2 linked regions of the Collimonas fungivorans genome follow. The protein of the gene in region 1 interacts with the protein of each later gene in a pairwise test. Links are inferred from orthologs where the notes say so. Each region holds a gene or a part of one and is shown on either strand. Other genes may lie near its edges.

Region 1 (12,261 bases):
ACCGGCGGCTTCACCTACTTGTTCGCCATAGGTGCGGTAATAAGCCGGGTCCCAGAAACGGCCGCAGAATTTCATCAAGTTCCAGGCGCTGCGCTCCAGCTTCCATGTCAGCGCGGTGGTTTTCCGGCCATGCAGCGCGGATTTGCCGCTGCGCGGCGAGCGGCTGCGGGCGGCCAGGACGACACCGTGGCAGATCGCGGCCACCGGCTTGCCGCTTTCGAAGAAGGCGCCGGTAAAATCCTGCAGCGGCTGGCTTTCCAGGTAAGCCAGCATGCCGCGTGCACGGTGGCCGCCGGGCAGCAGCAGGCCGTCGTAGCGGGCGACATCCAGCTCGGCATAGGCCAGCGGCGCCTGGAACGCGCTATCGCCTGCCAGCGCGGCATAATCGGCGCGCGCAGCGGTATTGGCGCGCAGCGCCAGTCCCAGCAATTTGATTTTCTTGAGCAGCGGTATCCAGCCCCAGGCATCCAGGCCTTCCCCGGACAGCATCAGCGGATCGGCCTCGGCCACCTTGCCGTCGGGCGTGGCGAACACCACCTGGTGTCCGCGCGAGGTCAGGATGCGCCACGAGACCGCAACTTCGCTGGGATCGAAATCCAGGCTGGGCAAGGGGATCAGGACGGTTTTCCGGATTGGATTCATGGGATCGCCGAGATGGGGTCGCCTAGATGGCGGTGTTCTGGATGGGACGCCTAGACAAGCTTCAAGGCATTGCTTATGCTGCGATCCTACAGGGAAATACCTGACTCATAGGGAAAATCGATGACGGTTCTTGCAACAGAACGGCTGGTCTTGCGCAAGCTGACCACGGACGACGCCGGGTTTTACCTGCGCCTGGTGAACGAGCCCTCGTGGCTGCAGTTCATCGGCGACAAAGGCATACGCAGCGTGGAAGCGGCGCGCGCCGCGCTGCTGAGCGGGCCGATGGCGATGTATGAGAGCCACGGTTTCGGTTTCTACATGGTGGAGCTTAAGGATAGCGCCACGCCGATCGGCATGTGCGGCCTGATCAAGCGCGAGACCCTGCCGGGCGTCGACATCGGCTATGCCTTTGTGCCGGAATTCTGGGGCAAGGGCTACGCTTACGAAGCGGCGTCGGCGGTGCTGGCGTTCGGCAACCAGACCTGCGGCCTGCAGCGGATAGTGGCGATTACCGCGCCGGACAACCATCAGTCGATCCGGCTGCTGGAAAAGATCGGCTTGAAATTCGAGGCATTGCTGGAGCTGAAGGGCGACGGCGAAAAAACCAAACTGTTTGCCTGCCAATTTTAGTTCGCTCTTGCCGCAATGCGGACCAGGCGCCGGCGTGCTATGGTGGCAGTTCGCAATCTCACTTCAGGAGGCGGTAATGAAGCTGATTGAGCCGGATGAAATGGAAGATTTCCAGGCGATCTTGCAGGCGCGGCATCTGGCTGCGGACGACTTCGAATTGCATCAGGTGGATACCACCGACCCCAAGACCGATGAAATATTCGGACTGACCGGTTTTGTCACGGTGAGCAGGAAATCCAACGGACACAAGAAGCAGTATCCGATAGGCGACGGTTCCAGCTGGGTAACCGAATTCGAGCGCGATCTGCAGCGAGGCGCTTTCGCAGGGTAATTAAGCGCCGGCAGCGAGCTGCCGCCAGCGCCGTTATGTTTGTTTCGGTATCATTGCGGACATTCTCAGGTTTATTTGGATATCGTCATATGCTGATTGTTTTGTCGCCCGCAAAATCCCTCGATTACAGCACTCCCAGCAGCACCGAAACACACACCACGCCGGATTTCATCAGCCATTCAGCCGAGCTGATCGGCGTCCTGCGCCAGCTGTCGCCGGCCGAGGTCGGCAGCATGATGAAAATCTCCGATCCGCTGGCCCAGCTCAATACCGCGCGTTTCGCTTCGTGGTCGAAGAAATTTACCAGCGCCAATTCCAAGCAGGCGATCATGGCTTTCAACGGCGACGTCTACGAGGGCCTCGATGCGGCCTCCCTGAGTACAGCGCAGCTGAACTACGCGCAAAGCCGGATCCGGATCCTGTCGGGCCTGTACGGCGTACTGCGGCCGCTGGACCGGATGCAGCCGTACCGGCTGGAGATGGGCACCAGCCTGGCCAACCCGCGCGGCAAGAATCTCTATGCGTTCTGGGGCGACACCGTGACCCAGGCCCTGAACCAGCAGCTCAGCCAGCAGAAATCCGACACGCTGGTGAACCTGGCGTCGGAAGAATATTTCAAGGTGGTGCGGCCGAAGGTGCTGGCAGCCAGCATCGTTACTCCGGTATTCGAAGATTGGAAAAACGGCAAGTACAAGATCATTTCGTTCTACGCCAAGCGGGCGCGCGGTTTGATGGCGCGTTATGCGGCGCTGAACAAGATCAGCGATGCGGAAAAGCTGAAAGCGTTCGACCTCGGCGGCTATCGATTTATTCCGCAGGATTCCGACAGCGGCCGCTGGATGTTCCGGCGCCGCCTGGCAGATTAAGATTAATTACAAAGGATGAAAAATGGCTGCAACTGAATTGGCCGTCGCCTACGCGGATATCGCCGCCGCCGCCAAACGCCTTGAGGGCGTCGCCTACAAGACGCCGGTGCTGACTTCCAGCCAGGCCGACCACCAGGCGGACGCCAGCGTGTTTTTCAAGTGCGAAAATTTCCAGCGGGTGGGCGCTTTCAAGTTCCGCGGCGCCTATAACGCCATCAGCTGCCTCAGCGAAGAGCAGAAGCAGCAGGGCGTGGTGGCGTTTTCATCCGGCAACCATGCGCAGGGCATGGCGCTGGCGGCGCGCATGCTGGGCGTGCACGCAACCATCGTCATGCCAAGCAACGCGCCGGCGATGAAGCTGGCGGCGACGCGCGAATACGGCGCCGAAATCATTCTGTACGACCGCGAGCGCGAAGACCGCGAGGTGATCGCCGCGCAACTGTCGGCCGAGCGCGGTTGCGCCGTGATCCCCGCATACGATCATGCGGACGTGATTGCCGGCCAGGGGACGGCGGCGAAAGAGCTGTTCGATGAAGTGGGGCCGCTCGATTACCTGTTCGTATGCACCGGCGGCGGTGGTCTGCTGTCCGGTTGCGCTATCGCCGCGGCGCAATTGTCGCCCGGCTGCATCGTCATCGGCGTCGAGCCGGAGGCTGGCAACGATGCACAACAATCGTTGCGAACCGGCAATATCGTGCATATCCCGGTGCCGGACACGATTGCCGACGGCGCCCAGACGCAGCATGTCGGCAAGCTGGTGCTGCCTATCCTGCAGGCATATGTAAAAGACATCGTTACCGTCAGCGACGACCAGTTGCGGACCCAGATGCGCTTCTTTGCCGAGCGCATGAAGATCGTGGTCGAGCCGGCGGGCTGCCTGGCGGCTGCCGCGGTCCTGCACCGGGTGTTGCCGTTCGCGAGAGAAAAAGTAGGGGTGATAGTCAGCGGCGGTAATGTCGATATGGAACTTTTTGCGCGCAGTATTGCTGTCGCGAAACCATTTTCCTGAACTCTGCCAGATAAAACCGTATGCCATATATTTCCTGCCGGTTTGACCGCCTTCCCTGCGAAGCGTTAGAATGCCGGGTTATTGAAAACTTGGGCCTCGGTAAATATGCGTCGTAAACTTGTAGCCGGTAACTGGAAAATGAATGGCAGTCTGGTTGCCAATGCTGCATTACTGGCGGAAATCAAGGCTGGGCAGGCTGCTCCCGGGCTGGCCGCAGCTCCTGCTTGCGATATTGCTATCTGCGCACCGGCGCCTTATCTCGCGCAATGCCAGGCCGAACTTGCCGGATCGGCAATTGCCTGGGGCGCACAAGACGTTTCCGCGCACACCGCCGGCGCCTATACCGGCGAAGTAGCGGTCAGCATGTTGCAGGATTTTGCTTGCCGCTACGTTATCGTCGGCCATTCCGAGCGGCGCGCTTATCACGCGGAAAGCGATGAGCTGGTGGCGCAGAAGGCATTGCGTGCCTTGCAGGCGGGTGTCGTGCCTATTGTGTGCGTCGGCGAAACCCTGGCCGAGCGCGAAGCTGGCCAGACCGATGCGATAGTGGGGCGGCAACTGGCGGCAGTGCTGGATGTGCTGGATGCGGCCGACCTGGCTCGGATCGTGGTGGCGTATGAGCCGGTATGGGCGATCGGCACCGGCAAGACAGCGACGCCGCAGATGGCGCAAGATGTGCATCTGGCCTTGCGCGCCAAGCTGGCGGGGAAGAATCCCGCAGCGGCGGCTGAAGTAAAGATTTTGTATGGCGGCAGCATGAAACCCGACAACGCTGCCGAATTGCTGGCCATGCCGGATATAGACGGCGGCCTGATTGGCGGCGCAGCGTTGAAGGCGGTTGATTTTCTGGCGATTGTCGCTGCAGCCCGGTAGTTCGATAGTCCGGATTTAGTAAAAATAAAGCATTAACTCTCCTTGGAAATCTATTAAATGAACACAGTATTTAACATCATTGTCATCGTTCAGGTGTTGTCGGCGTTGACGATCATCGGCCTGGTGCTGCTGCAGCATGGCAAGGGCGCCGACATGGGCGCGGCTTTCGGCTCCGGCGCTTCCGGCAGCTTGTTCGGCGCTACCGGCTCTTCGAATTTCCTGTCGAAATCGACCGGCGCGGCGGCCGCGCTTTTCTTTATCGCGACATTGGCATTGGTGTACCTGGGGAATCATCGTTCGGCGGTTACCGGCGGCGTGATGGAAAATCTGCCGGCGGCTTCGGCCCCTGCAGCGGCAACTCCAGCAACAGCGGCGCCTGCGGCAGCAATTCCAGACACATCGGCGGCGCCGGCTGCGGCTTCTGCGGCAGCCTCCGGATCGGCTAGCGCGGCAGCTTCCGTGCCGGCACCGTCGACCGGCAGCGCACAGTCGAATCAAATTCCAAAGTAAGACTAGTCTCACAGTGAAATTGCTGACTTTTAATCCGATTGTGCATTGAACAAAAGTAGCAAATCAGGTTAAAATACGCGCTTATGCCGACGTGGTGAAATTGGTAGACACGCTATCTTGAGGGGGTAGTGGCGAAAGCTGTGCGAGTTCGAGTCTCGCCGTCGGCACCAAAGAATATGAGGCCAGCAACGGTTGCCCCTGCGCTGGCTTTTTGTCGAGGAACTTGTGGCGTGGTTTGCCGGATTGGGGGCGTCAGGTTTGAGAATTCGAACCGGCAAATCATTCTGCTAATCGTTCAAACTACTGGCGCAAAATTGTGAACCTCGAAAATTATTTTCCCGTCCTGCTGTTTATTCTGATCGGTATCGCGGTTGGCATCGCCCCGCAAGTGCTTGGTCGTGTACTTGGGCCGCATCGGCCCGACTCCCAAAAAACTTCTCCATACGAATGCGGTTTTGAAGCATTCGAAGACGCGCGCATGAAGTTCGATGTGCGTTATTACCTTGTCGCCATTTTGTTCATTTTGTTCGATCTGGAAACCGCATTTTTCTTCCCGTGGGGGGTTGCCATGCGCGACCTCGGATGGCAGGGCTTTGTCACGATGATGGTGTTTATCGCCGAATTCGCGGTGGGCTTCTGGTACATCTGGAAACGCGGCGCTCTGGATTGGGAGTAAGCCATGTCTATTGAAGGTGTATTGAACGAAGGCTTTGTCACCACTACTGCTGACAAATTGATCAACTGGACCCGCACCGGTTCGCTGTGGCCGATGACGTTCGGCCTGGCCTGCTGTGCCGTCGAAATGATGCATGCCGGCGCCTCGCGCTACGACATGGACCGTTTTGGTGTAATCTTCCGGCCGTCGCCGCGTCAGTCCGACGTGATGATCGTGGCAGGCACGCTGTGCAACAAGATGGCGCCGGCCTTGCGCAAGGTGTACGACCAGATGCCGGAGCCGCGCTGGGTGATTTCCATGGGCTCTTGCGCCAATGGCGGCGGCTACTATCACTATTCGTATTCCGTGGTGCGCGGCTGCGACCGCATTGTGCCGGTCGACATTTACGTGCCTGGCTGCCCGCCGACTGCCGAAGCGCTGCTGTATGGCATCATCCAGCTGCAAAACAAGATTCGCCGCACCAATACGATTGCGCGCTAAGAGAGCACCATGACGACCAAACTGGAAACCCTGGAAGCCGCCGTGCGCAATGCGCTTGGCGACGACCTGCAAAGTCTGACCGTGGCCTTCGGCGAGATCACGATCGTGGTCAAGGCTTCGAATTACCTGTCGGCGATGCGCGTGCTGCGCGATCACGCCGATACCCGTTTTGAAGAACTGATCGACCTCTGCGGCGTCGATTATTCGACCTACGGCGACGGCGCCTGGGACGGCGCGCGTTTCGCGGCGGTTTCCCACCTGCTGTCGATCGAGCACAACTGGCGCCTGCGGGTGCGCGTGTTCGCGCCGGACGACGAGATGCCGCTGCTGGCTTCGCTGACCGAGATCTGGCCGTCGGCCAACTGGTATGAGCGCGAAGCATTCGATTTCTTCGGCATCCTGTTCGAAGGCCACAACGACTTGCGCCGCATCCTGACCGACTACGGTTTCATCGGCCATCCGTTCCGCAAGGATTTCCCGGTGTCGGGTTATGTCGAGATGCGCTACGACGCTGAGCAGAAGCGCGTAATTTATCAACCCGTAACGATCGATCCGCGCGAAATCACGCCGCGGGTGATTCGTGAAGAACATTACGGGATCAAATAATGGCAGAAATCAAGAACTACACGCTGAACTTCGGCCCGCAGCATCCGGCCGCGCACGGCGTTTTGCGCCTGGTGCTGGAGCTGGACGGTGAAGTGATCCAGCGTGCCGACCCGCATATCGGCCTGCTGCATCGCGGCACCGAAAAGCTGGCGGAACAGAAAACCTACCTGCAATCCGTACCCTACATGGACCGCCTCGACTACGTGTCGATGATGTGCAACGAGCACGGCTACGTGATGGCGATCGAACGCCTGCTGGGCCTGGAAGTGCCGCTGCGCGCCCAGTACATCCGCGTCATGTTCGACGAAATCACGCGCCTGCTGAACCACCTGATGTGGATCGGCGCGCATGCGCTGGACGTCGGTGCGATGGCGGTGCTGCTGTACGCATTCCGCGAACGCGAAGATTTGATGGATTGCTACGAAGCCGTATCCGGCGCCCGCATGCATGCGGCTTATTATCGTCCAGGCGGCGTTTACCGCGACCTGCCGGACACCATGCCGCAGCACAAGGCCTCGCTGGTGCGCAATGCCAAGGCAATCAGCGCCCTGAATGAAAACCGCCAGGGTTCGCTGCTGGACTTCATCGAAGATTTCACCGTGCGCTTCCCGAAATACGTGGATGAGTACGAGACGCTGTTGACCGACAACCGTATCTGGAAACAGCGCCTGGTCGGCATCGGCGTGGTGTCGCCGGAGCGCGCCAAGGCCATGGGCTTTACCGGCGCCATGCTGCGCGGTTCCGGCGTCGAATGGGACCTGCGCAAGAAGCAGCCGTACGAAGTGTACGACTTGCTGGACTTCGATATCCCGGTCGGCAAGAACGGCGACTGCTACGACCGTTACCTGGTGCGGGTGGAAGAAATGCGCCAGTCCAACCGGATCATCAAGCAATGCGTAGAGTGGCTGCGCAACAACAGCGGCCCGGTGATGACCACCAACCACAAGGTTGCGCCGTCGTCGCGGGTCGACATGAAATCGAACATGGAAGAGCTGATCCATCACTTCAAGCTCTTCACTGAAGGTTTCCATGTGCCGCCGGGCGAAGCGTATGCCGCGGTGGAGCATCCGAAGGGCGAGTTCGGCGTCTACATCGTTTCCGATGGCGCCAACAAGCCGTACCGCCTGAAGATCCGTGCACCTGGCTTCCCGCATCTGCAAGGGTTGAACGAAATGGCCAAGGGCCACATGATTGCCGATGCCGTCACCATCATCGGTACGCAGGATATCGTTTTCGGTGAAATTGACCGTTAAGTCTGCTGTTACCAATTAACTATAGCGCAACATACCGCGCACGAATGGCCAACACATGTTGTTAAGTCAAGACACATACAAAAAAATCGATCGCGAAGTAGCGAAATTCCCCGCCGACCAGAAACAGTCGGCGGTGATGGCCGCGCTGGCGATTGCGCAGGATGAAAAGGGCTGGCTGGCGCCGGAAACCATGCAGGATGTCGCAGACTATCTGGGCATGCCGGCCATCGCGGTGCAGGAAGTCGCGACCTTTTACAATATGTACAACACCAAGCCGGTCGGCAAGCACAAGATCAGCATCTGCACCAACCTGCCGTGCCAGCTGTCCGGCGGCGAGCGCGCTGCAGAGCATCTGAAGCACAAGCTCGGCATCGGTTTCCGCGAAACCACGGCCGACGGCCAGTTCACGCTGGTGGAAGGCGAGTGCATGGGCGCTTGCGGCGATGCGCCGGTGCTGTTGGTGAACAACAAACGCATGTGTAGCTGGATGTCGAACGAGAAGATTGACGGCTTGTTAGAGGAACTGAAAAAATGACCAGCCTGCACAATCGTCACATCAATCCGCTGATCCTGGCTGACCTGGACGGCAACAACTGGCACTACGCCGATTACGTCAAGCGCGGCGGCTATACCGCCCTCAAGCGCATTCTGTCTGAAAAAATCACGCCGGAACAAGTCATCGCCGAACTGAAAGCCGGTTCGCTGCGTGGCCGTGGCGGCGCCGGTTTCCCGACCGGCCTTAAGTGGAGCTTCATGCCGCGCCAGTTCCCCGGCCAGAAGTACCTGGTCTGCAACACCGACGAAGGCGAGCCGGGCACATTCAAAGACCGCGACATCATCCGCTACAACCCGCATTCGCTGATCGAAGGCATGGCCATCGGCGCTTACGCCATGGGCATCACGGTCGGCTACAACTACATCCACGGCGAAATCTGGTCCGGCTACGAGCGCTTTGAAGAAGCGCTGGAAGAGGCGCGCGCCGCCGGCGCCCTGGGCGACAAGATTTTCGGCAGCGAATTCAATTTCCAGCTGCACGCATTCCACGGCTACGGCGCTTACATCTGCGGCGAAGAAACCGCCTTGCTGGAATCGCTGGAAGGCAAGAAGGGCCAGCCGCGCTTCAAGCCGCCTTTCCCTGCCAGCTTCGGCCTGTACGGCAAGCCGACCACGATCAATAACACCGAGACTTTCGCGGCCGTGCCTTTCCTGCTCAACATGGGCGGCGAAGCCTATGCGGCCCTGGGCAAGCCGAACAACGGCGGCACCAAGATCTTTTCGATCTCGGGCGACGTTGAACGGCCGGGCAATTACGAAGTGCCGCTCGGCACGCCGTTCGCCAAGCTGATGGAACTGGCCGGCGGCATGCGCGGCGGCAAGAAGATCAAGGCTGTGATCCCTGGCGGCTCGTCCGCTCCGGTGATCAAGGGCGACGTCATGATGGACACCGATCTCGATTACGATTCGATCGCCAAGGCCGGCTCGATGCTCGGTTCCGGCGCCGTGATCGTGATGGACGAAACGCGCTGCATGGTGAAATCGCTGCTGCGCCTGTCGTACTTCTATTTCGAGGAATCCTGCGGCCAGTGCACGCCATGCCGCGAAGGCACGGGCTGGCTGTACCGCCTGGTGCACCGGATTGAAACCGGCCACGGCCGTCCGGAAGACATGGATCTGCTGGACACGGTTGCCGGCAACATCATGGGCCGCACCATCTGTGCGCTCGGCGATGCGGCAGCGATGCCGGTGCGCGGTTTCCTCAAGAATTATCGCGAAGAATTTGAATATCACATCGAGCATAAGCATTGCTTGGTGCCGGCATACGTTTAAGCCTGCGCAAGCAGCGTGCAAAACACTTAGGCAAGAAAAGCAAAAGCCATGGTTGAAATCGAAATAGACGGCAAGAAAGTGGAAGTCCAAGAGGGCAGCATGGTAATGGATGCTGCCAACAAGATTGGCACTTACATTCCGCACTTCTGCTATCACAAAAAACTCTCCATCGCGGCCAACTGCCGCATGTGCCTGGTCGAGGTGGAAAAAGCGCCGAAGGCGCTGCCAGCCTGCGCCACGCCGGTGACCGCCGGCATGATCGTACGCACCGCCAGCGAAAAAGCCACCACTGCGCAAAAGAGCGTGATGGAATTCCTGCTGATCAATCACCCGCTGGATTGCCCGATCTGCGACCAGGGCGGCGAATGCCAGCTGCAGGATCTGGCGGTCGGCTACGGCAAATCGTCTTCCCGCTACGAAGAAGAAAAGCGTGTAGTGGCGCCGAAAGACGCCGGTCCGCTGATCTCCATGCAGGAAATGAGCCGTTGCATCCAATGCACCCGCTGCGTCCGCTTCGGCCAGGAAATCGCCGGCGTGATGGAATTCGGCATGGTCGGCCGCGGTGAACACTCCGAGATCACTACCTTTGTCGGCAAGACTGTCAATTCCGAACTGTCGGGCAACATGATCGACCTGTGCCCGGTCGGCGCCTTGACATCCAAGCCGTTCCGCTACAGCGCCCGCACCTGGGAATTGTCGCGCCGCAAATCGGTCAGCCCGCATGACGGCCTGGGCGCCAACCTGGTGGTGCAAGTCAAGTCCGGCAAGGTGATGCGCGTGCTGCCGCTGGAAAACAACGACGTCAACGAATGCTGGCTGTCGGACAAGGACCGCTTCGCCTATGAAGGCCTGAACAGCGCCGAGCGCCTGACCAAACCAATGCTCAAGCAAGACGGCAAGTGGCAGGAAGTCGAATGGCAGACCGCGCTGGAATATGTGGCGCACGGCCTGCGCAATATCCGCCATGAGCATGGCGCTGACGCCATTGCTGCTGTAGGCACTCCGTATTCGACGCTGGAAGAATTGTCGCTGCTGCAAAAAGTGACGCGCGGCCTGGGTTCGGAAAACATCGATTTCCGCCTGCGCCAGTCCGACTTCGCGCTGGATGGCAAGGTCATGCCATGGCTGGGCATGTCGATCAACGAATTCGCACAGCTCGACCGTACCTTCATCATCGGCTCGTTCCTGCGCAAGGATCATCCGCTGCTGTCGGCGCGAGTACGCTTGGGCATCAAGCGCGGGGCCAAGCTGAGTATCCTGCACGCAACTGACGACGACCTGCTGATGCCGGTCGCCAACAAGATGATCGTGGCGCCGTCGGCCTGGCTGTCGGCCCTGGGCCAGGTAGCTGTCGCAGTGGCGCAGGCCAAGAGTATTGCGGTTCCTGCCGGTTTCGAGAATGTCGAAGCCTCGGCGGCAGCCAAGCAGACCGCCGCCAGCCTGCTGTCCGGCGAATCCAAAGCGGTATTGTTGGGCAACGCCGCGGCGCAACACCCGCAAGCTTCGCAACTGCATGCAGTGGCGCAATGGATTGCGCAGCAGACCGACGCCAAGTTCGGCTACCTGACCGAAGCCGGCAACACCGTCGGCGGCTACTGGGCCAATGCCTTGCCTGCCGCCGCTAATGGTGGAAAAAGCGGCCGCAATGCACAGCAGATTTTCGCGCAGCCGCACAAGGCATATGTCTTGCTGAACGCCGAGCCGGAGCTGGACAGTTTCGATCCGCAAACTGCTGTTGCCGCGCTGAAGCAGGCCGAGATGGTCGTGACCTTGTCGGCTTACAAGCACGGTGCCGAATACTCCGACGTGCTGCTGCCGATCGCGCCGTTCACCGAAACCTCCGGCACTTTCGTCAACTGCGAAGGCCGCGCGCAAAGCTTCAACGGCACCGTCCGGCCAATGGGCGACGCTCGTCCGGCATGGAAAGTGCTGCGCGTCCTGGGCAACCTGCTGGGCCTGCCTGGTTTCGACTACGATACTTCGGAAGCGATTCGCGATGAAGTGCTGGGCACCGGCGAAGTTGCTGCCGCCAACCTGGCAGCGCGCCTGAACAACATCAGCGACCTGCAGCCGCAAGCCGTGGCGCAAACCGCCGACGGCGCGCTGGAACGCATCGCCGACGTGCCGATCTATTTTGGCGACGCCGTGGTGCGCCGCGCCGCTTCGCTGCAAGAGACCGTGGATGGCCAGGCGCCGCAAGCATGGCTGTCGGCTGCGCTGGCGGCAAAACTGGGCATCGCCGCCGGCGATCGCGTCAATCTCAAACAAGGGCAGGGCGCTGCCGCGCTGGCAGCGGCAATTGATCCTGCGTTGCCGGAAAACGTGGTGCGCGTTGCAGCTGGGCACGCCTCGACCGCGGCGCTGGGCGCAATGTTCGGTTCTATCGTAGTGGAGAAAGCATGATGGATCATTTCATCGCCGCCATCAATGCCACCGGCGCCGACTGGTTCGGCTTCATCTGGCCGCTGATCTGGAACCTGATCAAGATCGTCGTCGTAGTCGTGCCGCTGCTGCTGTGCGTGGCTTACATGACTTACTGGGAGCGCAAGCTGATCGGC
Region 2 (12,355 bases), 2.9 Mb from region 1 along the record:
CGAAGTTTCCATCATGTCCGGCAACGGCGTGCTGAAGGCATTGAAAAGCCATGGCGTTGACGCCTATCTGTTTGATACGCGCGAGCGCAGCCTGGCCGAGCTGGCGGCGGAGAAATTCGACCGCGTGTTCATCGCCCTGCACGGCCGTTACGGCGAAGACGGGACTTTGCAGGGCGCGCTGGAGCAGCTCGGCATTCCTTATACCGGGCCGGGCGTGATGGCGTCGGCGATTGCCATGGACAAGGTCATGACCAAGCGCATCTGGCAAAGCATGGGTTTGCCGACGCCGCGTTTTATCGTACTGGATTCGCACAGCGCAACTCGCGAAGAACTGCGCCAGGTGCCGGACGTGCTGGGTTTGCCGCTGATGCTGAAAGCGCCGCATGAAGGATCGACTATCGGCATCAGCAAGGTCGTGGGCTATTCCGACATGAGCGAAGGTTTTGCCTTGTGCGCCAAATTCGATGAAAAAGTGCTGGCGGAAGAATTCGTCGCCGGACGCGAGCTGACGGTGCCGGTGCTTGGCGCCGGCCGCAATGCACGGGCTTTACCTATTGTTGAAATTCGCGCACCGGAAGGCAATTACGACTATCAGCATAAATATTTTACCGATGATACCAAGTACTTGTGTCCGGCGCCCCTGGATGAGGGACTGACGCAGCACATACAGTCGCTGGCGGTGCAGGCTTTCAATGCACTCGGATGCGAGGGCTGGGCGCGGGTCGATTTCATGCTGCGCTCTTCCGACAACGAACCGTTCCTGCTGGAGATCAACACTTCGCCGGGCATGACCGGCCATTCGCTGGTGCCGATGGCAGCCAAGGCGGACGGTGTGAGCTATGAAGACCTGTGTGTGGAAATACTGAAATCGGCCTCGCTTGACCTGAATCCGTCAAAAGACTGGAAGCCAGACTGATCCGGGCCGAAAAACCTGAATAGAAAACCTTAACGATCCAAGCGATAAAGTCGATAACCATGTGGCAAGACATCAAAATGTTGAACGCGATTTCCGGCACCCTGCTGGGACTGGCTGCGCTCGCATTGCTGGCGTCTGGCGTCTGGTGGCTGGCGCAGCGTCCGATGTTTACGCTGAAGACGATCAGGATCGAAGGTGCGGGGCAGAGCGAACTGCGGCGCGTCAATCCGTTGATTGTCCGCGCCAGCGCGCTGCCGCGCATCAAGGGCAATTTTTTCACGGCCAACCTGGATACGGTGCGCAGCGCGTTCGAATCGGTGCCGTGGGTGCGCAAGGCGGCGGTGCAGCGCGAATGGCCGAATACGCTGATCGTGACGATTGAAGAGCATCAGCCGTTGGCTACCTGGGACGATGACGGCCGCCTGCTGTCGGTATATGGCGATTTGTTTACCGCCAACCTGGATGAGGCGGAAGAAGACGGCGAACTGCTGCGCTTGTCAGGCCCGAAAGGCAGTGAGAAAGATGTCACGGCGCGCCTGGCGGATTTTCGGGCATGGTTTGCGCCGCTGAAGCTGAACCCGGTAGAGGTGGATTTATCGAGCCGTTATGCGTGGACCGTGAAACTGGACAACGGCATGACGGTGGAGCTGGGGCGTGAGCAAAACAAGAGCACGCTGAAAGACCGTGTGGAACGGCTGGTGCAGATTTATCCGCAACTGCTGTCGCGTTTGCAGAACCGGATTGAGAGTGTAGATATGCGGTATCCGAATGGCTTGGCGCTGAAGGCTAGCGGTTTGTCGACCGGATTGGGAAGCAAGAAAAAATAAGCGAAACACTATGACAAAAGACGCAAAAAACCTGATCGTCGGTCTCGACATCGGCACCTCCAAGGTGGTGGCCGTGGTAGCCGAGGTATTGTCCGATGGGCGCCATGAAGTCATCGGCCTGGGCCAGGCTGAGTCCAAGGGGCTGAAAAAAGGCGTGGTGGTGAACATCGAGGCCACCGTCGAGTCTATCCAGCGCGCACTGGAAGAGGCGGAGCTGATGGCCGACTGCAAGATCCGCAACGTGTACACCGGGATCGCAGGCAGCCATATCCGCAGCTTCAATTCCAGTGGCATGGTGGCGATCAAGGATAAGGAAGTCAGCGCGGCCGACGTCTCGCGCGTTATAGAAACGGCGAAGGCGGTCAACATTCCGACCGACCAGCAATTGCTGCATACGGTGCCGCAGGAATTTATTGTGGACAGCCAGGAAGATGTGCGTGAACCAATCGGCATGAGCGGCATCCGACTGGAAGTCAAGGTGCACATCGTGACCGGTGCGGTGTCGGCGGTGCAGAACATCGTCAAGTGCATCCGCCGCTGCGGCCTGGAAGTGTCGGACCTGATCTTGCAGCCGATGGCGTCGGCCGATGCGGTGCTGACGCCAGACGAAAAAGAGCTGGGCGTGGTGCTGGTCGATATCGGCGGCGGCACCACCGACGTTGCGGTGTTCACCGAAGGCGCGATCCGCCATACCGCGGTAATCCCGATCGCCGGCGACCAGATCACCAACGACATCGCGATGGCGCTGCGTACGCCGACCAACGAGGCGGAAGAAATCAAGTTGCGCTACGGCGTGGCCAAGCAGATCCTGGCCGATCCGGGCGAGACGCTGGAAGTGCCGGGCCTGGGCGACCGCAATCCGCGCACCCTGTCGCGCCAGGCGCTGGCGGCGGTGATCGAGCCACGAGTCGAAGAGCTGTTTGCGCTGGTGCACCAGGTGGTGCGCGAGTCAGGTTACGAAGAAGTGTTATCGAGCGGAGTGGTGCTGACCGGCGGCTCGGCAATGATGCCCGGCATGATCGAACTGGCGGAAGACATTTTCCTCAAGCCTGCACGGCTGGGAACGCCGGACTACCGCGGCCAGCTGGCCGACGTGGTGCGCAGCCCGCGTTATTCGACTGTGCTGGGGCTGCTGCTGGAAGCGAAGAAGCAATACCTGCGCGGTTATATCGTGACACGCCAGGAAGGTTCGGCGAAGGCGATCTGGCAGCGCATGAAGGAATGGTTTTTGGGTAATTTCTAATACGGTTTTTAATACGAGATTTGTTTTTAACGTTGTTTGTGCAACACGCAGTTGTCAGTTGCTAGGCCTCACACAGCGTGATGCCTATTGACTGAATGCTGCATCTTTATGAGGAAATATCATGGAAATCGATATGCTTGACAATGCAACTTTGGGCACCGTGATTAAAGTTGTCGGCGTCGGTGGCGCCGGCGGCAATGCGGTCCAACATATGATCAACAAGGGTGTGTCAGGAGTGGAGTTCATCGCCGCCAACACCGATGCGCAGGCGCTCAAGCAATCGAAGGCGCACAACGTGATCCAGATCGGCGAGACCGGCCTGGGCGCGGGCATGAAGCCGTCGGTGGGTCGTCAGCTGGCCGAGGAATCGCGCGGCCGGATCGAAGACGCATTGCGCGGCGCGCACATGGTGTTCATCGCTGCCGGCATGGGCGGCGGCACCGGCACCGGCGCTGCGCCGGTGGTGGCGCAGATCGCCAAGGAACTGGGCGCGCTGACGGTGGCGGTAGTGTCGAAGCCGTTTTCGTATGAAGGCCAGAAGTGCATGGACATCGCCGACGAAGGCCTGGAAGCCCTGTCCCAGCATGTTGATTCGCTGATCATCATTCTCAACGAGAAGCTCGAAGAGATTTATGAAGACGACAGCATGATGGAGTGGTTGCAGCACGCCGACGACGTTCTCAACAACGCCGTTGCCGGTATTGCTGAAATCATCAATGTGCCTGGTCACATCAACGTCGACTTCAATGACGTCAAGACCATCATGGGCGAACAAGGCAAGGCGATGATGGGTACCGCTACCGCATCCGGCGTCGATCGCGCGCGCCTGGCGGCGGAGCAGGCGGTTGCCTCGCCGCTGCTGGACGGCATCGATCTGTCCGGCGCGCGCGGCGTGCTGGTCAACGTCACCGCCAGCCGCAGCCTGAAGGGTAAGGAAATCAAGGAAGTGATGGCGACCGTGCGTGCGTTTGCGGCGCCGGACGCTTCGATTGCCCAGGGCATCGCCTACGACGAAACCATGGGCGACGATATCCGTGTCACCGTGGTGGCCACCGGCCTGGGCCGTGCACGCAAGGCCGTGCAGCTGGTGCAGGCGCCGATGATGCGTACTGGCACCCACAACGAGCCGATGATGCATGGCCAGGCTTCGGTGGGACACGGCAGCTCTTCGTTCGAAGGCATGAAGGCGCCGGCGGTATGGCGTCGCGAGTCGGCTTCCGACACGGTGCGGGCTTTGGAAAAGAACGGCATGGAAACCTACGACATTCCGGCTTTCCTGCGCAAGCAAGCCGACTAAGTCAGGGCTCTTTAGTCTCAATGATGATGGCGGGTGCTGATACCCGCTATCATGGCCGGCATTCTGCATGAAGTTGCGGAACAGGGCATACTGCGGGTTCAACGCCGCGTCGAAAGGCGCGGCGTTTTCTTTTGTAGCATCCGCCAACATTCTGTGCCTCTGGAATACCGGCGCGCGCCTTAGCGTTGCGCCACGGGCTTCAGGGCATCCACACCTAGACAAGGAATTAATCATGACCATCAAGATCGGCGATAGCCTGCCGGAAGGCAAATTAGCAGAATTCATCGAAACCGAGACCGAAGGTTGTTCGCTCGGACCGAACTCGTTCAATGTCAGCGACCTGGTCAAGGGCAAGAAAATCGCCCTGTTCGCCGTGCCGGGCGCTTTCACGCCGACCTGTTCCGCCAAGCATCTGCCTGGCTACATCCAGCATGCGGCAGAATTCAAGGCCAAGGGCGTCGATGAAATCTGGGCGATCTCCGTCAACGATGCATTCGTCATGGGCGCCTGGGGCCGTGACCAGAAAGCCACCGGCATCGTGCGTTTGCTGGCTGACGGCAACGCCGATTTCGTCAAGGCGCTGGGCCTGGACGCCGATTTCGGCAAGTTCGGCATGGGCGTGCGCTCGCAGCGTTTCTCGGCGCTGATCGACGACGGCGTGGTCAAGCAGCTGAACGTGGAGCAGGGCGGCAAGTTCGAAGTGTCCAATGCGGAAACCCTGCTGGCGCAACTGGCCTAAAAGCTAGCCGTTGCGGGTAGAGTAGGCGGCGCCAGTGGCGCCGTTTTTCAGTTCCGGGGGCGGAAACATCCAGGCGTGTTTTTTACCCCACAATAACTACACATCGTTACAGAATAATTATCAGTCAGACTTATAATGTCATCATGTTGAAACAGCGCACTATCAAAAGAATTGTCAAGACGACAGGCATTGGCGTCCATTCCGGCACCAAGGTCGAGCTGACCCTGCGCCCGGCGGCAGTGGATACCGGCATCGTTTTCCGGCGCGTCGATATGGATCCTGCCATCGACTTCCCGGCCAAGGCCACCGAAGTCGGCGATACACGCATGGCCTCGGTGCTGGTCAAGGACGGCGTGCGGGTTTCCACCATCGAACATCTGATGTCGGCCTGCTCGGGGCTGGGCATAGATAACCTGTATGTCGACGTGACTGCCGAGGAAATCCCCATCATGGATGGCTCGGCCTCGTCGTTCGTATTCCTGCTGCAGCAAGCGGGGCTGGAAGAGCAAAACGCCGCCAAGAAATTCGTGCGCATCAAAAAATCGGTCGAGGTGCGTGAAGGCGAAGGCGACCGCGAGAAATGGGCGCGGCTCGATCCATGCAACGGTTTCAAGCTGAAATTCTTTATCGAATTCAACCATCCAGCGGTGGATGGCACCGGCCAGACCGCGGAAGTGGATTTCAGCATCCAGTCGTATGTGAAGGAAGTGGCGCGTGCGCGCACATTCGGTTTCATGCAGGATGTGGAAACCATGCGCGGCCTGGGACTGGCGCGCGGCGGTTCGCTGGAAAACGCCATCGTGATGGATGAGTACCGCATCCTCAACAGCGACGGTTTGCGCTACGAAAACGAGTTTGTCCGCCACAAGATCCTGGACGCCATCGGCGACCTGTACCTGATCGGCCATCCGCTGCTGGCCAGCTACACCGCCCACAAATCTGGCCATGGCCTGAACAACCAGCTGCTGCGCGCTTTACTGGCTCAGCCGGATGCCTATGAGGTGGTCAGCTTCGACGAGTTGACTGAAGCGCCCGGCGCTTATCAGCGTCAGGTCGGGCAAGAGTGGGCTCTCAACTAGCTGTCTGTGTATAATGCCATTTTTGCAAGATGGCGTTTATCCCCGCCCGTAGCGATTTATTTTTTATCGCTATAGCGCCTGACCATCGCTGCGATAGCATTTTTCAGTGCTTCGTTGGCAGCCGATGGCTCCAGTTCCTCCATCAGCGAAGAGAATGCCGAAACAGCTTTGGATGAAAGTAGTGCCTGCTTGACAGCAGGCGCTTTCATTAGGTTTTGGCTTACTTGCACTTTGATTCGGATTGCATTAATCTGCCAATTTCCTGCCAGCAATTGGTTTTGCAGGCGTGGCAGTTGCTGCTTCAATTTGCTTGCCAGAGCTGCATTGGGAGCTGACAGTACCAGCTGCCCGGCTTCGCATTGCAATACTTCGCAGGTACTGAACATGGCAGGCAATTCGGCGGCGCATTGCTTTTGCAGCGCCGCCATGCGTGTGACAGCGGGCAGCAAAGCCGCCATCTTGTCATTCCCCCGTAAAAAATCGGCAACGGCTTTTTGAGTTTGAGGCCTGGAACCCGTTGTCGCTGGCCGGTAAGAAGAAGGTGAGAGTCTACGCATGATGGTGAAACCATATCACACCTGTGACCCGCTCAGGGCTTCACCGGAGCTGCAATGCAGGTAATTCTGTTGCACCCGCGTTTTAATCGCGCAAAATCCATCACCTTAGGCGCCAGGCACATCACCCTGATGATCGTCGTTTTTTTACTGGCGGTATTGCTGGCGACCGGATTATTGTATTTCCTCACCGCCCGTTATGCGGTCGGCCTGCCGTTTGCGGGCAAGGCCGCCGGCGACGCTGTCGCCGGAGTGCAGGATAAAGACAAGTACCTGAAGGAAAACCTGGCGGCGATGGCCATCAAGCTCGGTGAAATGCAGGCGCAGCTGATGCGCCTGGATGCCTTGGGTGAGCGGGTCCAGGGCTTGGCTGGGGTCAAGCCGGAAGAGTTCAATTTCAAGGAAGCGCCGGGACGCGGCGGCGCCGAATCGAGCAGCCTGTACGACCGGCGCTCGCACGACATGAGCATGAGCGAATTCCAGCTGGCGCTGGACGCCATGTCGCGCGATGTCGGTTTCCGCACCGACTACCTGAACGTGGTCGAAACCGTACTGATGAGCGACCGCATCAAGTCCAAGCTGCTGCCGACCAACCAGCCGGTCAGCGTCAACTACAATTCCTCCAGCTTCGGCTGGCGGCTCGATCCGTTCACCGGCCGCAGTGCATTTCATGAGGGACTGGATTTTCCAGCCTCGGTCGGCACCAATATCGTCGCCGCGGCGGCCGGCGTGGTAATCGCGGCCGAATATCATCCGCAATACGGCAACATGCTGGATATAGACCACGGCAACGACATCATCACCCGCTACGCCCATGCCTCCAGGCTGTTTGTCAAAGTGGGCGACATCGTGCAGCGCGGCCAGCATATCGCCGATATCGGCACTACCGGGCGTTCGACCGGACCGCACCTGCATTTCGAAGTAAGAATCAAGGGCGTGGCGCAGGATCCGCGCAAGTTCCTGAACGCGGGCACCGACCTGGCCAAGATGGCAACATTGGCCGGGAAGTAATGAATGTTGTTGTAATGCAAGCACAGTAGAGCCCGGATGCGCCGGATGCCGGGCACAATTTGCGCAACTTGCTATTGTTTCCTGGTGCATAACCCCAATGTGTCGGGGACTGCATGATAAAATTCTCCGATTATTTATTTAGCCACAGCCCGGTTTCGGGGCCATCCACAAGATGCCGCGGAATGCCGCCGGCGCTTTTTTTAGAATCCAAGCATGTCATTACTGACCCAGATTTTCGGTAGCCGCAACCAGCGCCTGCTTAAGCAATATAAAAAAGTCGTCCGACAAATTAATGCACTTGAACCGGCGTTCGAAAAACTGTCCGATGCCGAGCTGCAGGCGAAAACGCCGGAGCTCAAGCAGCGCATAGCCGACGGCGAAAAGCTCGACGCCTTGCTGCCGGAAGCGTTCGCGGTTTGCCGTGAAGCCGGCAAGCGGGTCTTGAAAATGCGCCATTTCGACGTGCAGCTGATAGGCGGCATGGTATTGCATTACGGGAAAATTGCCGAAATGGGTACCGGCGAGGGCAAGACGCTGATGGCGACCCTGCCGGCATACCTGAATGCGCTGTCCGGCAAGGGCGTGCACGTGGTGACCGTGAATGACTACCTGGCGCAGCGCGATGCCGAGTGGATGGGACGTTTATACAGCTGGCTGGGTCTGACGACCGGGGTCAACCTGTCGTCGGTGGAGCATGACGCCAAGCAGGTCGCCTACGGCGCCGACATCACCTACGGCACCAACAACGAATTCGGTTTCGATTACCTGCGCGACAACATGGTGTACGACGCCGCCGACCGTGTGCAGCGTACCCTGAATTTCGCCATTGTCGATGAAGTCGACTCGATCCTGATCGACGAAGCGCGTACGCCGCTGATCATTTCCGGCCAGGCTGAAAATCACACTGACCTGTATTACAAGATCAATGAAGTGCCGCCGCTGCTGACCCAGCAGGTCGGCGAAGAAACGCCGGACGGCAAGGGCAAGGTTGAAGTCCCCGGCGATTACACCAAGGATGAAAAAGCGCACCAGGTGCTGCTGACCGAAGCCGGCCATGAAAAGGCCGAGCAGATCCTCACCGACATGGGTTTGCTGGCAGAAGGCGCCTCCCTGTACGACGCCGCCAACATCAGCCTGATCCATCACCTGTACGCCGCGTTGCGCGCGCACTCGCTGTACTTCAAGGACCAGCACTATGTGGTGCAGGGCGGCGAAATCGTCATTGTCGACGAATTCACCGGCCGCATGATGACCGGCCGCCGCTGGTCGGACGGCTTGCACCAGGCAGTGGAAGCCAAGGAAGGCGTCAAGATCCAGAACGAGAACCAGACCCTGGCCTCGATCACTTTCCAGAACTATTTCCGCATGTACGGCAAGCTGGCCGGCATGACGGGCACCGCCGATACCGAAGCCTACGAATTCCAGGAAATCTATGGCCTGGAAACCGTGGTGATCCCGCAAAACCGGCCGAACCAGCGCAAGGACCGGCAGGACCAGGTCTACAAGACATCGCAGGAAAAATACAATGCGATGCTGAAGGATATCCAGGACTGCTACGAGCGCGGGCAACCGGTGCTGGTGGGCACCACTTCGATCGAAAACTCGGAGCTGTTGTCTTCGATCCTGACCAAGGCCAAGCTGCCGCACAACGTGTTGAACGCCAAGCAGCACGCACGGGAAGCGGAAATCATCGCGCAGGCAGGCCGTCCGCAAGCGATCACTATCGCCACCAACATGGCGGGGCGCGGCACTGACATCGTGCTGGGCGGGAATGTCGAGAAGCAGATCCAGTTCATCGAAGCCGACGAGTCGCTCGGCGACACCGAAAAACAACTGCGCTCCGACAAGCTGCGCGATGATTGGCAATCGCTGCATGACCACGTGGTCAATGCCGGCGGCTTGCATATCATCGGCACCGAGCGCCATGAATCGCGGCGGGTGGATAACCAGTTGCGCGGCCGCGCTGCGCGCCAGGGCGATCCGGGCTCCTCGCGTTTCTACCTGTCGCTGGACGACGCCTTGCTGCGCATTTTTGCCGGCGACCGCGTGCGCGCCATCATGGACCGGCTGAAAATGCCGGAAGGCGAGCCGATCGAGGCTGGCATCGTGTCGCGTTCGATCGAATCGGCGCAGCGCAAGGTCGAGGCGCGCAACTTCGATATCCGCAAGCAGCTGCTGGAATATGACGATGTCGCCAACGACCAGCGCAAGGTGATCTACCAGCAGCGCAACGAATTGCTGGAATCGCAAGGCGTTTCCGAAACGGTGGCGTCGCTGCGCGAAGGTGTGCTGGACGATACTTTCCGTACCTATGTGCCGGAAGAGTCGCTTGAAGAGCAATGGAATATCCCGGCGCTGGAAACGGCCCTGGCCAACGACCTGCACCTGGAAGTACCGCTTGGCGAGATGCTGAAATCGGAACCGAACCTGACCGACGAAGATCTGCTGGAGCGTGTGCTGACCGCCGCCAGCACTACCTATGACACCAAGACCGAAATCGTTGGCAAGGAATCGTTCGCAGGCTTCGAACGCAGCGTCATGCTGCAAAGTGTCGACAGCCATTGGCGCGAGCATCTGGCTGCGCTGGACCATCTGCGCCAGGGGATCCACCTGCGCGGCTACGCGCAAAAGAATCCGAAGCAGGAATACAAGCGCGAAGCGTTTGAACTGTTTGGCCAGATGCTGGACCTGATCAAAAATGAAGTGGTCAAGGTGGTGATGACGGTGCGTATCGAAAACCGCGAGGAAATTGCGGCTGCCGAAGAAGAAATGGCGCAGTCCCACGTGGAAAACGTGCACTACCAGCATGCCGACTTCGATCCGAGCGCGGCGCCGGAAGCCTTGCTGGCGCCCACCGCGCATAGCGATGAATCGCAGCAGCCGGGCAGCAGCGTGCCGAAGGTCGGCCGCAACGATCCTTGCCCGTGCGGCAGCGGCAAGAAATACAAGCAGTGCCACGGCCAGCTGATGTAACCGGCAATGATGGGCAACGGCTAAAGCAGGGCGGGAAACCCGCCCTTTGCTTTTGTTGCGGCAGATGTACACATGGTCTGCGCATACGCCTTAATACCCCTTAAAATAAGCACTTGGATCAGCTGCCGGTCTGCTGGACCGGGCAACCACCCATTAATCTCGGCAAACCAGCGCCGCCAACACCTATATACCTAGTTAAGGATTCTCATGGCCGTCAATTCCCCCATTCCTGTCGCCGCCGATCTGCTGCCTGTGGCGGGCATCGAGCTTGGCCATGCCGAGGCCGGTGTGCGCAAAGCGAATCGCAAGGATTTGCTGGTGATGAAACTGGCGCCGACGGCGACGGTAGCCGGGGTGTTTACGCAAAACCGCTTTTGCGCTGCTCCGGTACAAGTCAGCAAAGCGCATCTGGCCGCCGCCGAGATTTCCGGCGAGCCTGTCCGTGCGCTGCTGATCAATACCGGCAACGCCAACGCCGGCACCGGCGAAGCCGGCCTGGCGGCAGCCAATGCCACTTGTGATGCGCTGGCGGAGTTGCTGGGCTGCCATGCAGCACAGATATTGCCGTTTTCGACTGGCGTGATCCTGGAGCCGCTGCCGGTGGAGCGCATCGCTGCCGGTTTGCCGCAGGCGATACAGAACCTGCAAAGCGACAACTGGTTCAATGCCGCCGAGGCTATCATGACTACCGATACGCAGCCAAAAGCTGCTTCACGCAGCCTGGTTATCGCCGGCAAAACGGTGACGCTGTCCGGCATCAGCAAGGGCGCCGGCATGATCAAGCCGAATATGGCGACAATGCTCGGTTTCCTGGCGATCGATGCGAAAGTGGCGCAGCCGGTGCTGGAGCACATGGTGCGCCAGGCCGCCGACCGTTCGTTCAACTGCATCACCATCGACGGTGATACCTCGACCAACGACTCGTTCATGCTGATCGCCACCGGCGCCGGCGAACTGGAAGTGAGCAGCGTCGATAGTCCGGAATATGCGGAGCTGGCGGCGGCTGTCACCGATATTTCCCGGCATCTGGCGCAAATGATCATCCGCGACGGCGAAGGCGCTACCAAGTTCATCACGATCACCGTGGAACAGGGGCAGAATGCTGCAGAATGCCGCAAGATCGCTTATTCGATCGCTCACTCGCCGCTGGTCAAGACGGCCTTCTTCGCCTCTGATCCTAACCTGGGCCGTATCCTGGCGGCTATCGGTTATGCTGGCGTCGACGACTTGGACGTCAGCAAGCTGGACCTGTACCTGGATGACGTCCTGGTGGCAAAAAGTGGTGGCCGCAATCCAGAATACCAGGAAGCCGACGGCCAGCGCGTCATGAAACAGAGCGAGATCCTGGTGCGGGTGCAACTGGCGCGAGGCGATGCCGATGCGACTGTGTGGACTTGCGATTTATCGCATGACTATGTCTCGATCAATGCTGACTATCGCTCCTGAGCCGATCATACTTTGAGAAAAATGCCGTCCGAGGCCGTTTGTCGGTCGCGGCGGCGAATTTGTTTTGACAAATAATATTCACCCAGCAGCGTTTTGCTTTACGTCAGAATGGGGAAATCCCATTTGTCACCAAACCAGCCATGACTCAATTAGACCAATTCCTGATCCGCGCCGAAGCCTTGCTGGCCCGGCTTGAATCCATCCTGCCGCAAGCCAAGGCTGCTCCCGACTGGCAGGCGGCGACCGCCTTTCGCTGGCGCCACCGCGGCG

Evidence for each region.
Region 2: the proteins of secG (region 1) and secA interact in binary tests that used the Escherichia coli proteins (3 or more experiments, as listed by UniProt). The link is inferred for Collimonas fungivorans from one-to-one orthologs.

What each region holds. Positions count from the first base shown.
Region 1 is NZ_CP013232.1:2,142,368-2,154,628, forward strand. Bases 3,411-6,134 are described here. They hold secG (preprotein translocase subunit SecG), read left to right. Parts: upstream 3,411-4,408; coding sequence 4,409-4,861; downstream 4,862-6,134. Other genes in these bases: CFter6_RS09215 (threo-3-hydroxy-L-aspartate ammonia-lyase), read left to right, coding at 3,411-3,478; tpiA (triose-phosphate isomerase), read left to right, coding at 3,584-4,351; CFter6_RS09235 (NADH-quinone oxidoreductase subunit A), read left to right, coding at 5,178-5,537; CFter6_RS09240 (NuoB/complex I 20 kDa subunit family protein), read left to right, coding at 5,541-6,017; CFter6_RS09245 (NADH-quinone oxidoreductase subunit C), read left to right, coding at 6,027-6,134. Outside these bases: CFter6_RS09195 (type 1 glutamine amidotransferase domain-containing protein), read right to left, coding at 1-642; CFter6_RS09200 (GNAT family N-acetyltransferase), read left to right, coding at 763-1,272; CFter6_RS09205 (hypothetical protein), read left to right, coding at 1,349-1,603; peroxide stress protein YaaA, read left to right, coding at 1,693-2,469; more of CFter6_RS09215, read left to right, coding at 2,492-3,410; more of CFter6_RS09245, read left to right, coding at 6,135-6,623; CFter6_RS09250 (NADH-quinone oxidoreductase subunit D), read left to right, coding at 6,623-7,876; NADH-quinone oxidoreductase subunit NuoE, read left to right, coding at 7,932-8,411; NADH-quinone oxidoreductase subunit NuoF, read left to right, coding at 8,408-9,703; NADH-quinone oxidoreductase subunit NuoG, read left to right, coding at 9,752-12,106; NADH-quinone oxidoreductase subunit NuoH, read left to right, coding at 12,106-12,261. UniProt on the Escherichia coli protein: Subunit of the protein translocation channel SecYEG. Overexpression of some hybrid proteins has been thought to jam the protein secretion apparatus resulting in cell death; while this may be true it also results in FtsH-mediated degradation of SecY.
Region 2 is NZ_CP013232.1:5,028,076-5,040,430, reverse strand. The notes cover bases 7,554-10,839. They hold secA (preprotein translocase subunit SecA), read left to right. Parts: upstream 7,554-7,879; coding sequence 7,880-10,639; downstream 10,640-10,839. Other genes in these bases: CFter6_RS22025 (M23 family metallopeptidase), read left to right, coding at 7,554-7,666. Also shown: CFter6_RS22060 (D-alanine--D-alanine ligase), read left to right, coding at 1-916; CFter6_RS22055 (cell division protein FtsQ/DivIB), read left to right, coding at 976-1,743; cell division protein FtsA, read left to right, coding at 1,754-2,986; cell division protein FtsZ, read left to right, coding at 3,108-4,283; CFter6_RS22040 (peroxiredoxin), read left to right, coding at 4,516-5,022; lpxC (UDP-3-O-acyl-N-acetylglucosamine deacetylase), read left to right, coding at 5,166-6,101; CFter6_RS22030 (hypothetical protein), read right to left, coding at 6,158-6,559; more of CFter6_RS22025, read left to right, coding at 6,713-7,553; bifunctional glutamate N-acetyltransferase/amino-acid acetyltransferase ArgJ, read left to right, coding at 10,847-12,085; CFter6_RS22010 (ATP-binding protein), read left to right, coding at 12,226-12,355. UniProt on the Escherichia coli protein: Required for protein export, interacts with the SecYEG preprotein conducting channel.